4 regions of the Paraliobacillus sediminis genome follow, and region 1 is predicted to be linked to each of the others. Evidence: riboswitches for the same ligand, from Rfam matches in the RefSeq annotation. Region 1 holds a riboswitch; each other region holds the start of a gene.

What was found. A riboswitch is a leader RNA that binds a small molecule or an ion and turns the genes downstream of it on or off. The one in region 1 is predicted to bind thiamine pyrophosphate.
Region 2: it holds a riboswitch for thiamine pyrophosphate, as region 1 does, so the genes downstream of both, thiW (energy coupling factor transporter S component ThiW) here and D2K60_RS20480 (ABC transporter substrate-binding protein) in region 1, are expected to answer to the same signal.
Region 3: it holds a riboswitch for thiamine pyrophosphate, as region 1 does, so the genes downstream of both, thiT (energy-coupled thiamine transporter ThiT) here and D2K60_RS20480 (ABC transporter substrate-binding protein) in region 1, are expected to answer to the same signal.
Region 4: it holds a riboswitch for thiamine pyrophosphate, as region 1 does, so the genes downstream of both, tenA (thiaminase II) here and D2K60_RS20480 (ABC transporter substrate-binding protein) in region 1, are expected to answer to the same signal.

Annotation. Positions count from the first base shown of each region.
Region 1 is NZ_QJSI01000004.1:289,992-293,790, forward strand. Features, by position in the region: gene D2K60_RS20470 (thermonuclease family protein) at 1-360, opposite strand, end outside; gene D2K60_RS20475 (DsbA family oxidoreductase) at 453-1,175, opposite strand; TPP riboswitch at 1,361-1,471, shown strand; gene D2K60_RS20480 (ABC transporter substrate-binding protein) at 1,568-2,548, shown strand; gene D2K60_RS20485 (thiamine-binding protein) at 2,567-2,857, shown strand; gene D2K60_RS20490 (ABC transporter permease) at 2,904-3,668, shown strand; gene D2K60_RS20495 (ABC transporter ATP-binding protein) at 3,665-3,799, shown strand, end outside.
Region 2 is NZ_QJSI01000001.1:422,347-426,145, reverse strand. Features, by position in the region: gene D2K60_RS01900 (HAD family hydrolase) at 1-184, opposite strand, end outside; gene D2K60_RS01895 (ring-cleaving dioxygenase) at 311-1,282, opposite strand; TPP riboswitch at 1,456-1,571, shown strand; gene thiW (energy coupling factor transporter S component ThiW) at 1,652-2,149, shown strand; gene D2K60_RS01885 (NUDIX hydrolase) at 2,204-2,674, opposite strand; gene D2K60_RS01880 (aldo/keto reductase) at 3,091-3,799, opposite strand, start outside.
Region 3 is NZ_QJSI01000001.1:916,150-919,948, reverse strand. Features, by position in the region: gene D2K60_RS03950 (YkvI family membrane protein) at 5-1,078, shown strand; gene D2K60_RS03945 (TerC family protein) at 1,212-1,904, shown strand; gene thiT (energy-coupled thiamine transporter ThiT) at 1,951-2,514, opposite strand; TPP riboswitch at 2,580-2,680, opposite strand; gene D2K60_RS03935 (SET domain-containing protein) at 2,877-3,272, shown strand; gene D2K60_RS03930 (DUF3889 domain-containing protein) at 3,319-3,799, opposite strand, start outside.
Region 4 is NZ_QJSI01000003.1:599,509-603,307, forward strand. Features, by position in the region: gene cydD (thiol reductant ABC exporter subunit CydD) at 1-178, shown strand, start outside; gene cydC (thiol reductant ABC exporter subunit CydC) at 175-1,893, shown strand; TPP riboswitch at 1,949-2,057, shown strand; gene tenA (thiaminase II) at 2,143-2,817, shown strand; gene D2K60_RS15650 (DUF3231 family protein) at 3,012-3,524, opposite strand; gene D2K60_RS15655 (spore coat protein) at 3,775-3,799, shown strand, end outside.

The DNA of each region.
Region 1 (3,799 bases):
TTCACCGTCTACCCATATATATGCCAAAAGTCGACCGTATTTATCACGCTTTGGTCCATCATATTCGATCTGAATTTGTTTTCCTTCTGCCAATGTTTCGTTAGCGAACTGGCTAGCTTGTTCACCATAGGGTTGGATAGGAAGGTTAGGATGTTTTGTCTCAGGGGTATCAACAAGTAAAAGTCGAACACTTTCCTCTTCACCATCCAAGATAATATGGACGGTATCACCGTCGACAACACGATCCACAGTTGCGGAAGGGAAATCCGAGTTTGTTTGTGTTTCCTGAAGACCACATCCAGTTAATAAGGTAAATAAGATAAGAAATAGACCAAGCTGTTTTTGTAATAAAGGTTTCATTATTCTAAGTTGTCCTCCTTGTTGGTAGCAACATTCATTTTAACATATGCAAAAAAAAAGAAGGCTTCCGATTTTTCGGAAACCTTCAATTATTATTTATCTTCTGGAATACCACATGAATCATCGGTACAGAATTCTGTTTTAGAAGTCGAAAGATCCTTAAATTTTGGCTTTGGATTTTCTTCCTCCCACACCGTATTTAGAGCATTTGTAAATGTTTCAACTGGTTGTGCACCAGAAATAGCGTATTTATCGTTAATCACAAAAAACGGTACGCCAGTCACGCCATATTGTTGTGCCAATGATTCATCAGCACGAACGTCATTAGCAAAAGCTGTTTCATCGTGGAGAACTTCTAATACACTTGTCTTATCTAACCCAGCATCTTCTGCAATCTGAACTAATGCATCTGTCTCGCTTAGATTAACGGAATCGGTAAAGTAACCATACAACAGTTTCTCTGTTAGAATTGCTTCTTTACCTAGGCTTTTCGCGTATTTTGCTAAGCGATGCGCGTTAAACGTGTTCGTTGGCTTCATTGTTTCGAAATGGAAAGTTAATCCGACACTTTCTGCTTGCTGACCAAGTCCTTCGTTAGTTTCTTTTGCTTGTTCAATTGGCATATTGTACTTTTGGGCAATTGCTTCGTGAATATTTTTACCTGCATAAATTGCTGCGTTTGGATCTAATTCAAAGCTTTTAAATTCTATTTCGACACTATCTTTTTGTGGAAATTGTTCGAGCGCTTGCTCTAATCGGCGTTTTCCAATATAGCAAAACGGACAAACAAAATCAGACCATACATCTATTTTCATTAGAACACCTCATTTATATAATTATTCTGTGCATGTTTATTCTGCCATAATCCGTAGAAAAGATGAAATGATATGCTTGAACTGTAGGCTAAATAGCAATAGATTCTAATTCATACTGACAAAATAATACTTGAATAATGTTCGAAACTATGGCAAAGTTGAAAGAGTAATTAATTGAATAGCACGTTTCAATGTAGGGGGACCAGTTTGGCTGGTTGAGATCGTATCCATATAGATACTGACCCTTGGAACCTGATCTGGCTTAGACCAGCGTAGGGAACATATATGAACACGAATAGAAGTGACTATATATGCGCCCAGGCAAATGCCTATGCGTATTTTTTTTCGTGAAAAAAAGATATGTTCCCCCACAAATAAAAGGGGGATTTTAGATGAAGAAAGTATTATTTTTGGTTGCTACACTTGGACTTCTTATCACTGGGTGTGCAAATGACGAACAAGCAAGTCAAGAATTAGAGAAAGTAACGCTGGTGCTCGACTGGACACCAAATACAAATCATACCGGACTTTATGTTGCGCAAGCGGAAGGTTATTTTGAAGAAGAGGGCTTAGATGTTGAGATTACATTGCCAGGTGAATCTGGTGCGGATCAAGTTGTTGCAGCAGAAAAAGCGGATTTCGGTATTAGTGCACAGGAAACAATTACAGAAGCGCGTACACAAGATATTCCGATTGTATCGATTGCTGCAGTAATTCAACATAATACTTCTGGATTTGCTTCTCCAGTAGATAAAGAAATCAAGGCACCTGCAGATTATGCAGGCAAAACATATGGTGGGTGGGGCGCACCAGTAGAGGCAGCAGTAATTGACTCGCTGATGAAACAAGAAGATGCCAGTATCGACGATGTGAGCATTATTAATATGGGAAATACCGATTTCTTTACAGCGGTAGAACGCGATATTGATTTTGCGTGGATATATTATGGATGGACGGGTGTTGAGGCTGAGCTTCGTGGTGTTGACCTGAACATGCAGTATCTAACCGATTACTCAGAGAAATTAGATTACTACACACCTGTGATTACAACGAATGAAATGTTGATCGATGAAAACCCAGAGACAGTTGAAAAGTTTTTAGCAGCTGTAGCAAAAGGATATAATTACACAATTGAAAATCCAGAAGAAGCGGCAGATATTCTAATTGAAGCTGTTCCAGATTTAGATCCAGAACTTGTGAGGGCTAGTCAAGCATGGTTATCTCCAAAATATCAGGATGACGCGGCTAAATGGGGCGTCCAAGATGTTGCAGTTTGGGAAAACTATGCCGATTGGATGTACGAAAATGAATTATTAGAAACAGAACTTAATGCAACTGATGCATTTACGAATGAATTTTTACCTGAAGAATAAAAGGGAGGCACGTGTTAAATGGCTAATGCACTTGTAAGTATTCAAATTATCCCCAAAACGAAGAATGGAGAAGATGTCATTCCATATGTTGACGCAGCAATCGCTGTTATCGAAGATTCTGGTGTGAAGTACCAAGTTAATCCGTTAGAAACAACAATGGAAGGTGAATTAAGCGAGCTGTTTCAAATTATCGAAAAAATGAATCAAGAAATGGTTGCTCGTGGTTGTCCAAGTGTTATTTCACAAGTGAAAGTCTATTATAAGCCTGGTGGTGCATCAATGGACGTGTTAACAGAGAAGTACGTTTAAGAAAAGGGAGGGATGGCGGTGTCAATAGTGACGTCGCCTTTCTATTATGAAAAAAATCACAACAAAAACGATCAGTCCAATTATCGTTCTTGCTGTTCTTATCGCTTTATGGGAAATAAGTAGTAAACTCTTTGACATACCAGCTTGGCTTTTACCTGCACCAAGTGTGATTGTTCAAGAAGGTATTGCAGGTTGGAGCGGTTACCAGCATCACCTGCTTTCTACAACGAAATTATCGATAATTGGATTTGCGCTTGGCGTTTCAGTTGGACTTGTTGTAGCGATTAGTTTGCATCTCGTACCACCAATCAAAAAGGCCTTTTATCCATTATTGATTTTATCGCAAAACATTCCAATTATTGTGCTTGCACCTCTACTCGTTATTTGGTTTGGATTTGGGGTAATGCCAAAGCTTATTGTCATCACACTCGTCTGTTTCTTTCCAATCGCAGTGTCGACATTAGATGGTTTTCGCCAAACAAGTCACGAATTATTGCACTACATGCAGATGGCAGGTGCATCCAAACGGCAGATTTTCACGAAACTAGAATTACCACATGCTTTGCCATCGGTTTTTTCGGGTTTAAAAATCGCTGCAACTTACAGTGTAATGGGTGCAGTAATTTCCGAATGGCTTGGAGCAAATCAAGGAATTGGCGTCTATATGACATTAGCTCAGTCTTCTTTTCGAACGGATCGTGTTTTTGTTGCTATTTTCTTTATTATGATCTTATGTATGGCCTTTTTTGGAATTATTGTTGCCTTAGAAAAGCTCTTGATTAAAGGACGCGTGAAGGAGGAAAACGAATGAGTGAGCTTGTCGTCAACCAGATCGGAAAGTCATTTACAGATCAAGAAGTGCTAGCTGATCTTTCTTTTTCAGTCAAGGATGGTGAATTCGTTTCTCTACTTGGTCCGTCCGGAAGTGGAAAAAGTACGTTA
Region 2 (3,799 bases), on a different contig from region 1:
ATCCTTCTGGAACGATCGGGAAAATTTCTTCACGAGAACGACCTGTTGCAATAAAAACAGGGATCCCTTTTGCTCGTAACTTATCAATTACTACTTTTGTATTTTGACTAACTTGATTGTGATGATCTAAAATTGTTCCATCCATGTCTAAAAAAATTGCTTTTGGCTCCGCAAGTTTGTTCATTTATATTCCCCCTGAAGTATTTCGCATATGATATCTCTTAGGCTAGTATAGCATTTTGACCGTTACCTCTCCTAATTATTAAGAAAAAGGACAACGCATTTTAAGCGTCATCCTTTTTCCACACTACTATTTAATTGTATCTAAAGGTTTTAATCGCGCTTCAATTGACGCTCTATTTTCCTCTAGGAATGGAGGTAACGCAACGCTCTCTCCTAAAAATTCTATTGCCTCATCTGTTGCAAAACCTGGTCCATCTGTCGCTAATTCATACAGAATACCATTCGGTTCTCTAAAATAGAGCGATTGGAAATAATACCGATCAACTAAACCTGAATTCGGCATCCTCGCTTCTTGAATAACTTTATGCCAGGCTGCGAGTTCTTCCTCGTCCTCGACGCGAAATGCAACATGATGCACACTACCTCGACCAGGTCGTTCACGTGATAAGTCAGTTCGCGTCTCGATATGAACTTCTGCACCAGTACCACCTTCACCTGTTTCGTAGACCTCTATTTCAGGTTGGCCGTCCACATAAGCTGGATAACTTCCTTTATATCGAAAGTTTAGTATATCAGTTAACACTCGCGTAGTAGGACCTAGCTCAGGTACAGTTAATTTAACTGGTCCTAAACCAGTAATGCCAAATTCCTTTGGCACGGGACTTTTATCCCAAGGGACACCAGCTGCAACTCCTTTATTTCGTTCATCAGAAACAAGCACTAACCTTTGTCCTTCAGGATCCTGAAAAAACAATACATTACGACCAAATTGTTCAGCAATTGGCTGATATGTCACAGCTTTTTCTTTAAAACGTTCTTCCCAATAAACTAATGCCCTATCAGTAGGAACGCGTAAGGAAGTTAGTGAAATGCTATTATTCCCTTGATATGTGTGACCAGCACGTACAATTTCAAAAAAGGTTAAATCTGTTCCTGGATTACCAACTTCGTCCGCATAAAACAAGTGATACATACTTGTGTCATCTTGATTAACAGACTTTTTAACAAGTCTCATTCCTAGTATATTCGTATAAAAATCATAATTATTTTTAGCTATTGCTGTAATGGCAGAAACATGGTGAATTCCCTTTAATTCCATTTCAATCACTCCTTAAGATCATCTTTCTAAAACTAACGATAGCTTACTATTTGACTATATTTTAATTATATACGTTTTTTATCTCGAATTCAAGATAAATGTTTGTGATGATATTATTTAATTTCCCTTTATGTTCCAATCCTCTTATGCTATGCTTTAACTAATAACTTCATATTAACTACTAGGGGTGCCTATATGCATAGGCTGAGAGAAAAGCGCGATTAAGCTTTTTAACCCTTTTGGACCTAATCTAGTTCGTACTAGCGGAGGGAAGTAGCCGAATCGTTTACATTCGTAGATACTGTCAGGTCCTTTTTTTGAGGAGCTGGCTTTTTATTTTGAATATTTTTTTAATAGGGGGAATTTTGAATGAATAGAACGAGATTATTAACCACGATGGCATTATTTGTGGCAATTGGTACGGTAGGGGCACAACTATTATGGTTTCCAACCGGAATTGCCAAAGCTTATCCCGTACAGCACGCTGTCAATGTTATGGCTGCAGTCATACTAGGACCCATTCCAGCTGTAATTATTGCTTTTGTAATCGGCTTACTGCGTAATTTATTAGGGTTAGGTACGATATTAGCTTTTCCAGGCGGAATGATTGGGGCGTTGTTCGCTGGTTACTTCTATCGTTGGACAAAGAAAAAGGCACTAGCAGCAACTGGAGAAATAATTGGTACTGGTGTAATTGGATCGCTACTATCTGTTCCTATTGCTAATATTGTGTTAGGACAGTCTGCGGGAGCATTAGCATTTGTGCCAGGCTTTATCGTTAGTAGTTGTACAGGAGCAATACTTGGGGTATTTGTTTTATCGAGAATAAAACAGCATACACTTGTCCCAAATAATATACAATCTTAATTCTTATTGATTCGTGTTAAAGGGTTTCTTTAGCCAGCGGAAACCCTTTTATCACTAATCTCTAACTATCGGTTTACTAGCAGTTGACTGTAGATCATTTATTACCTTCATTTGGCTTAGAAACAAGTTTTCAGGCAATTTGTCTAATGAAAAAAATGCTGTATCTAATGTTTCTTCGTTTTCTTTGATTAACTCTCCTGTGAAGTCTTCGCATGTAAACCAATGCTGTACAAGTGACACTTGATCACCATTAGCTAATGTTTTTTGATTACCTTCACCAGAATAAATACTAAACAACTCTAACGTGCCTATCTTTAAACCTGTCTCTTCGAAAACCTCTCTTCTTGCGGTTTCCTTTACCGATTCACCTAATTCCATATAACCACCGGGGAATCCCCATGTTTGAGTATCCGCACGTAAATGGAGCAAAACACGTCTTTGCTCATCAAAGATTATCGCACCACTTACAACCATAATAATTGGTTGCTGTCCTACCATTGATCGAACATAACTAATATAATCCATCGTCACCTCTCCCTTCGAACATTTATTTGATTTAAAACACAACTTTCTCACAAAAACATACGCGCGAATCGTTGACAGTTTTTTTAAAAACTACTTTCTAAAAGATTGTCGTTTATTACGAAACAACTATAAACGCAGAAATAACAGAATTTCCTGACCCGCCCCTCAAATGAAATTGGCTCCCTTTCCGCAGGCACGAAAAGCGAAGTGTATTTCCAGAGCGGTATGTTACGTTGCATCTTCTATCACTTTCGCAAGATGAAACAATGATGCTTACGAAAGGGGCACAATGTCGACTGCAATTTTGGATTACGAGGCTTCTCAAGTTTACCATGACTTAAATGCCTATTTCGCTCTGTGAAAGTTACCCTTTATAAGATACAAAAAAAGTGGCGCTTTGTGAAGCGCCACTTTTTTTATACTTTGTTAAACGTATCTGGATCTGGTCCAACACGCTCATCTTTATTTAAACCATTAATCGTATCCATGTCCGTTTGTGATAACTCAAAATCAAAAATAGCTGCATTTGCAACAATTCGGTGTTCTTTCACTGATTTTGGAATCGTGATTACTTCACTTTGAAGATCCCAACGAATAATAACTTGTGCAGTCGTTTTTCCATATTTATCAGCAATTTTCTTAAGTGTAGGATCGTCTAATAGTTCTCCTTGTTTTAATGGAGACCATGCTTCAACTTGAATGCTGTGCTTCTTGCAATAATCACGCAATGATTTTTGATCTAAATGAGGATGAAATTCTACCTGATTAACCATTGGCACTACGTCAGCATCTTTAATTAACGCATCTAAATGATGTTCTTTAAAGTTACTAACACCGATAGCACGAATCTTTCCTTGTTTATAGAGTTTCTCCATCGCTTTCCATGAATCCTTGAACTTATCCTCTGCAGGGACTGGCCAATGAATTAAATATAAATCCAAATAATCCAACCCTAGTTTTTGTAGACTTGATTCAAAAGCTTTTAATGTAGATTCATAACCTTGATCACCATTCCATAACTTTGAAGTAATAAATAATTCTTCACGGGGAATGCCTGCTTTTGCAAGTGCCTTCCCTACTCCTTCTTCATTCTTATATGCCGCTGCGGTGTCAATGCTTCTATAT
Region 3 (3,799 bases), on a different contig from region 1:
TAAAATGAATAAGGAATCACCTGCACAGCTTAACGTATTTAAAGTTGCGGCGACTTATATTGGAACTGTTGTTGGGGCTGGTTTTGCTTCTGGTCAAGAAGTCCTCCAGTTTTTTAGTGCGTATGGAATAACCGGCATATTTGGAATTATCTTTGCAACTCTCTTGTTTTTCTTTTTTGGCTATACAATTTTAGTAATTGGTAAAGCATTAAATGTTAGCTCCTATGTAGAGGTAGTGCGATTTACTAACGGAAAAATTATCGGCACTATAATCGATATTATTATTACAGTCTTTCTATTCGGTGCTTTAGCAGCCATGATAGCTGGAGCAGGCGCGATCTTTGATGAACAATTTCAGTTAGCATCATTATGGGGGACGATCTTAATGGCAATTATTTCACTACTTACTGTTATAACAGGTATGAAAGGTGTTATTAATGCAATTAGTTATGTGGTCCCAGTACTATTAGTTTCTGTCCTTTTTATCGCTACCTATAGTATCTCGATAAATCCAATAACTGCTGCAGATTTACAAGCATCGAAATCAATTGAAGGTGCTGCACCAAATTGGTTCATTTCTGCTCTTAACTATGCTTCTTATAATCTTGTGATTGCCGTTGCAGTATTGGCACCGATGGGGGCAAAAGCAAAAAATAAAAATACCCTGCTTTGGGGTGCCTTATTAGGTGGACTGGGTTTAGGGATTGGGATCATTGCTATTTTTTTCAGTATTTTAACGAATTTAGATAGTGTTTCAAATGTGGAAGTGCCTATGATTCTTATTGCTTCTAAAATTGCCCCCTTTATTCAATTAATTTTTGCTATTGTATTATTTGCTGAAGTGTATACCACTGCGGTTGGAAATTTATATGGATTTGTTTCAAGAATGAACTTTATCGCCGCACGCTTTCGAATATGGGTGATTGCTGGCACAACTCTTGCAGCCTTTTTATTCAGTCAAATCGGCTTTTCTGCTATGGTTAAATACTTATATCCTGCTGTTGGTTATGGTGGTTTTCTCTTTTTTGCAGGGTTAATTTATGTATGGATCTTTAAAAGGGAGCAGTTAAAAGGATAGGTCACAAATATAAATGCTTTAAAAAAACTTCTGCTTTTTATGGTTTACTATTTCAATTTCCTTCATAGAATTGGTTATGGACAACTTAGCTTATCCATCTTTAATTAACGCTTGTCTATAGGAGGAACAAAAAATGGAAGTATTTTTCCCATTACTATTCTCAATAACACCTGTTGCGACGATTGCATTATTAAAAATTATCGCAATTGATATTGTTCTTTCCGGTGATAATGCTGTTGTGATCGCAATGGCTACCAAATCTCTACCAAAAAGGCATCAAAATAGAGCAATACTTTTAGGCACGATCGGCGCTGTTATTCTCCGGATATTCTTTGCTGCTATCGTCATTTATTTGTTGCAGATTCCTTATGTGAATGTAATTGGTGGTTTATTACTTCTTTGGATAGCCTATAACTTACTTGTTGAACAAGAAGAGGCAACCACTATTACCTCACATAGTGGTTTATTAAGAGCTGTTGCGACAATCATTGTTGCAGATGCGGTAATGAGTCTGGATAATGTTGTTGCTATTACAGGAGCGGCGCATGGGGATATTCGTATGATAATTATTGGGGTAATGGTTAGTATACCTATTATGATATTCGGATCGAAACTGATCGTAAAAGTATTAGAAAAACACCGTTGGATTGCTTATATTGGCGCTGGTATTCTTGCGTGGACAGCTGGAGAAATGATTTTGACGGATCAAAGGTTAATAAACTTACTTGATCTCTCTAACGGTCTATTTAACTATTTAATCGTAGGCTTCCTTACGTTAACTATTTTACTGCTTGGTTATATTAAAAGCTCAGCGGACAGCTACTAATATAATACTAACTCCCCATCTATAATATGGAGAGTTAGTATCTATTTTATTTTTTCACTATTAATCTCGGAGAAGTTCCGATCAGAAGAACAAGTAAGATCGCGCATAAAACAAAGGCACCCAGCATGGTAATCCCGTTAGTAATGAATGAAAATAACACCACATTCATATCATCTGGTGCGTATTCTCCCCAAAAAATAAATCCCGCAACAAAGTGCCAAAAGTAACGTGCGATAGAACCAACAAGCGTTGCGATAACAATCCAAAATAATGCTTTTTTCTTTTTGCCCATTTTCAGGTTCGATTGAATGACTTGATAAAATAGCCCAGCAAATCCAACAAAAGCAAATGCAAGAAAATACTCAATAAATGCCTGGAGTGGCGTTAGAATATAGGCATCACCTAGAACAACCTGCAAAATCCCCCAGATAAAACCAGATATTAAACTAACCCTAATACCCCATCGAAACGCTAAAAGTAAAATCGGAACCATTGCAAAAGAAATCGATATTGATGGAGAAAGCCGAATAGACGGAAGTAAATCAAAAACAAACGCTAATGATGCAAAAATAGACGCCTCAATCAACATAATTAAACTTAATTTTTTCATAAAAAAAACTCCCCTTTTTTAAACAAAAAACCTCAAGGGAGAACAGATATGTATCCTTAAATTGACATATCACGATTCCACATTCCTGCGCTAGCATTAACTAACAGGTTCGAAGGGTTAGAACAACGTGTTCACTCTCAGCTTTTCAGCTCCCCTTGTGGTTATGCTTATTTGATTTTCGTGTACATCATATCATAATAAAGTGAAAATGTCATACATAATTTGGAATAGTTGTTTTTTGAAATTAGCAAAAATTCTATCTACCTTATTGATTCTAAGTATAACCAGTTGCGTTTGACTATAGCAAATGTCAAAATAGAGAATAGTTGAATTAAAATAAGAAGAAATCGCAGGTGACCTACATGATTGAGATAAAGACATCTACATTAAGCGACGGGGAATTTAATCGAGGCGTATTCGCTACACGCGACATAAAAAAAGGAGAAACAGTCCATATTGCACCTGTTATTCCTTATCCAAACAAGGAGCACGAACACATGGAACAAACAGTGCTTGATGATTACGTATTTGAATATGGTAAAAATCATACTGCGGTCGTTTTAGGATACGGTATGTTGTTCAACCATTCTTATACACCAAATACCGATTACGATATTAACTTTCCAAACCATACTTTTGTGTTTTTTGCTCACACAGATATAAAGGCTGGAGAGGAATTGTTAATAAACTATAATGGTGATGTGAATAACAATGATCCTCTGTGGTTCAACATGAATTTTGATGAATTGAATAAATGATTGAAAGCCCAATCCGATTAAAACATAGATTGGGCTTTTTTGCACTTTACGTTTCTTTTATATCAAAAGATATAACACGATTCGTATTTGGATTATAAATTACAGTGCCTTGGATTTTAATCCTTTCTTGAGGGGATTGTAACGTATAGTGATAAACTTCCCTTGTTTGATTTGGAGCTGGGTTTGTTCGTTCAACAAAATTATAATCTGATACATTATAATTCGGATAAGCTACTTGCGTAACTTCTAACAAATATTTTCCCCATTCTATTTCCGCTAATTCTGGTGAAGCTTCAAACTCAATATTTATCACACCAACAGCTGGATCTGCACCTAACGCTTCAAATGCCTTTCGATGTAAGTTAATTTTATCCGCTGGGTACCCTGGAACTTTATCGACAATCGTCACAATCATTTCCCTTTGATTTTGGGTAGAAAGCTCGCGTACCTTTAAAGATTGACCACACTGATAAGGTGAATTCACTCCAACAGCGGCTGTCATATATTCATTATGTGACCAAGGAATA
Region 4 (3,799 bases), on a different contig from region 1:
AAAAACTGCGACAGTTATAACAGTAGCACATCGATTGCACACGATTAAAACCGCAGATCAAATTCTTTTCTTGGATAAGGGTCAATTACTAGCTGTCGGAACACATGAAACATTATTAGCTACTTTACCTGCTTATAAAGATATGGTGACGATTCAACAAGGGGGAGAAGAAGCATGAGCGCTCTTTTAAAAGTCATTAAACTGATGCTGATTGAGAAAAAAGATATTCTGTTTGCAATTTTATTTGGCTTCATAGCAGGCATTAGTAGCGTCGGACTATTTGCTGCTAGTGGCTATCTTATTTCTAAAGCAGCTTTAATGCCTCCATTTTATGCATTAATTATGCTTACTTCTACCGTTAAATTACTAGGTTTTATTAAAGCTAGTTCTAAATATGGCGAACGTATTTATTCTCACCGGGCTACGTTTACTATCTTAAGCAATTTACGTGTTACTTTCTTTGAAAAGTTAGAACCTCTTGTTCCGCAAATTTTTCATAAGTATAGAAGCGGAGATATACTTGGCCGTGTAGTAGGTGATGTGGAAAGTCTTCAGAACTTCTTTCTACGTGTTTTTTATCCACCGATAGTTTTATTGCTTGTTTTTGTCACAACGATTTTATTTAGCAGCTTTTATTCCATTGAAATTGCGTTAATTTTATTATTGGGTCTTTTGTTAACCGTATTTGTTATTCCTGCAATTTTTTCATTCAGACAATTGAAAATTAAGGATAGCGTTAGACAAGAGCGTGGAGATCTTTCTACGGAAGTTACTGAATTGATGTATGGCTTTCGAGATTTAAAGATATTTCAACAATTGCAAAAGAAACAAGACCAGTTAATAACACAATCAGATAAGTATATTGAAAAGCAAAAACGCGAGAATATTAATAAAGTCTATAGTCAATCATTCAATGGTTTTATAACCTTTATCGTAAGTTGGTTAGTTCTAGCTGTTGGCGCTTATTTAGTTGTAGATGGTACGTTAGAAGGACTTTTTTTAGCGATGCTTGTGATGATCTCTCTAACCGTTTTTGAACCTGCAGCTCCTATGGCTGTTTTCCCGATTTATATGCAAGAAAGCCGGGACGCATCAAGTCGTTTATATAATGTGGTGGAGGATCCGGATATTCAAGTGAACGCAGTAGAGATTATCAGTCATCAGGTTGAAAGCAGGGCACCAGCAATTAAATTTCAAAATATCACCTTCACGTATATGGGAGATTGGCGTACAACCATTCCTTCTCTTAGTTTAGAAATTCCAGCAGGTTCGAAAACAGCAATTGTTGGAGCTAGTGGATCAGGAAAATCAACTTTACTGCAATTGGTTTTAAAGCTACAACAAATTCAGACGGGCACTATTTATTGGAATGATCATGATATTTCAACTGTTTCAGGAAGTGCATTATGGGAAAAAGCAATAGTTGTTTTACAAGAAAATCATTTCTTTTATGGAACAATTCGTGAAAACTTATTGCTTGCTGATGCTGCATTAGATGATTTTATATTAAATGATGCATTAGTAAAGGTGCAACTTGAAGACTTTTCGCTTGATGATCATGTATCAGAAAACGGTGAAAATCTTTCTGGTGGCGAAAAACAACGTCTGGCAATTGCTAGAGCAATCTTAAAACAGGGTCATTTGTGGATTTTAGATGAACCAACGTCATCTCTTGATGCGCAAACAGAACGAATGATTCACAAACAGCTTTTTGAACAAGCGCAAACAGATACGTTACTGTTAGTTAGTCACCGTTTAAATGGTTTAGAAAAAATGGACCAAATTATTGTCATGGATCATGGTGAGATTATTGAATCTGGATCTTATACAGTATTAATGCAAAAGCAAGGTTACTTTTATCAAATGAAAACACTCGAAGAAAGTTTACTTTAATAGCATTGACATTATCTCCCTAGATGTTATTCTATAAACAGAACCAAATAGCACGAAAAACCACTAGAGGAGTCTTTTATAAAGACTGAGATTGAAGTGATACTTCAAGACTCTTAGAACCTGATCTAGTTCAAACTAGCGGAGGGAAGTGGATGGAAATAAAGTCTTTCTTTCGATTACTTTATCATGCCACCACTTTCTTTTAATCAGAGAAGGTGGTTTTTTATGCAGATAAAGGAGGAAGTAACGATGAAATTTTCAGAACGTATTCGAAAGGAAGCAGATCCAGTTTGGCAGGCTAGTTTTAATCACCCTTTTGTTAAGGGGATTGGTGATGGCACATTACCTATAGAGAACTTTCGTTATTATGTCATGCAGGACTCTTATTATTTAGCACAATTCGCCCGTGTTCAGGCACTTGGTGCTGCAAAGGCGGAGGGTTTAGAGACAACAAATAGTATGGCGTCACATGCGCAAGGAACCTATCAAGCAGAATTAGATTTGCATCGTACTTTTTCTAAATTATTAGATATTACGGATGCAGAACAAAAAGCATTTAAACCTGCTCCAACCGCTTACGCTTATAGTTCTCATATGTATCGTGCTGCTTACCAAGGTCATCTCGGTGATGTGATTGCAGCAATATTACCTTGCTACTGGGTTTATTATGAAGTTGGAGAACAGTTAAAGAACAAAACACCAGACGAGCCCATTTATCAAGAATGGATTAAAGCATACGGATCTGATTGGTTCCGCACGTTAGTAGAGGAACAAATTGATAGGTTAGATCAATTAGCTGAAACTGTAACCTCATCTGATCGAGAACGAATGAAAGAACACTTCTTAATTAGCAGTCAATACGAATATTTATTTTGGAACATGGCTTATAAATTAGAAAAATGGCCACTAGAAGAGATGAAATAAGCTGGTATTAAGGCTAAAAGTACTTTACGCAGACAGTAATTGCTTTTTAATATATGGACTTAAGTTATAATTCGGCGGAAGTGATAGAATTGAGACGTAAGGTGAGTTGCTAATCCGCATTTTTTGTATTAAACACCATTCGAATTACAAAGTAGCTAAAATAAAAAAGCACTAGAATTCTAGTGCTTTTTTTGCTATTCTTTATTTGGAATTTTCGCTTGCATTGGAGGGAGTATGATCCATCCTTTGTCTTTATTCAGTCGGAGCGCCTTTGCTCCAGCTTGTGCTTTATTCATATGGAACTGTCCAAATAGCATTGCAATATCTTCGCGTAGAGACTGTCCAATGATTGTACTGCAAGCAATTAATCCTGCTGAAATATTTGCAGAAACAACTGCACTAATCTCTTGATCACTGAACTTCGCACCTGAAGGAATATCTTCAATGTCAGCCAGTGACCGTTCAGGAGGTGAAGGAGGTAAAGCAATCCCATTTATTTTAAGTATCTCTTCAACACTTTCCATTTCTTGCTTCATACCTCGATTTAAATCTTCAAGCAAATTTTTCAGTTCTTTGTCACCAGTATGGTTAATAAATGTTTGATACGCCGCATAGTTACCTTTAGCAGCTGCTAGAAATGACCACAGACTGAAAACTTCACCATAATGAAGTGGTTGTTTCTTTGGATTACCTGATAATACACCCATTTTTAAACACTCCTTTGTTTGTTCTTACACAGATAGTCTTTTCATCAACGTAAAACTTATTCCAAAAACGTCGTAATTTGATGAATTTAATTTGGTATATGAAAGAATATTAGAGTAAAACTATATTCAAAAAGGAAGAGAAAAAATGAAATTAGCTGCACACGAATTACAGAATTAAAGGTGAGAAAGCCCATTCCTTTAGGTGTGGGATGAATCGCTTTTAAATTTGTAAATAAATAAAGTTTGAAAAATACGTTCTTTCCTACAAACAGCCT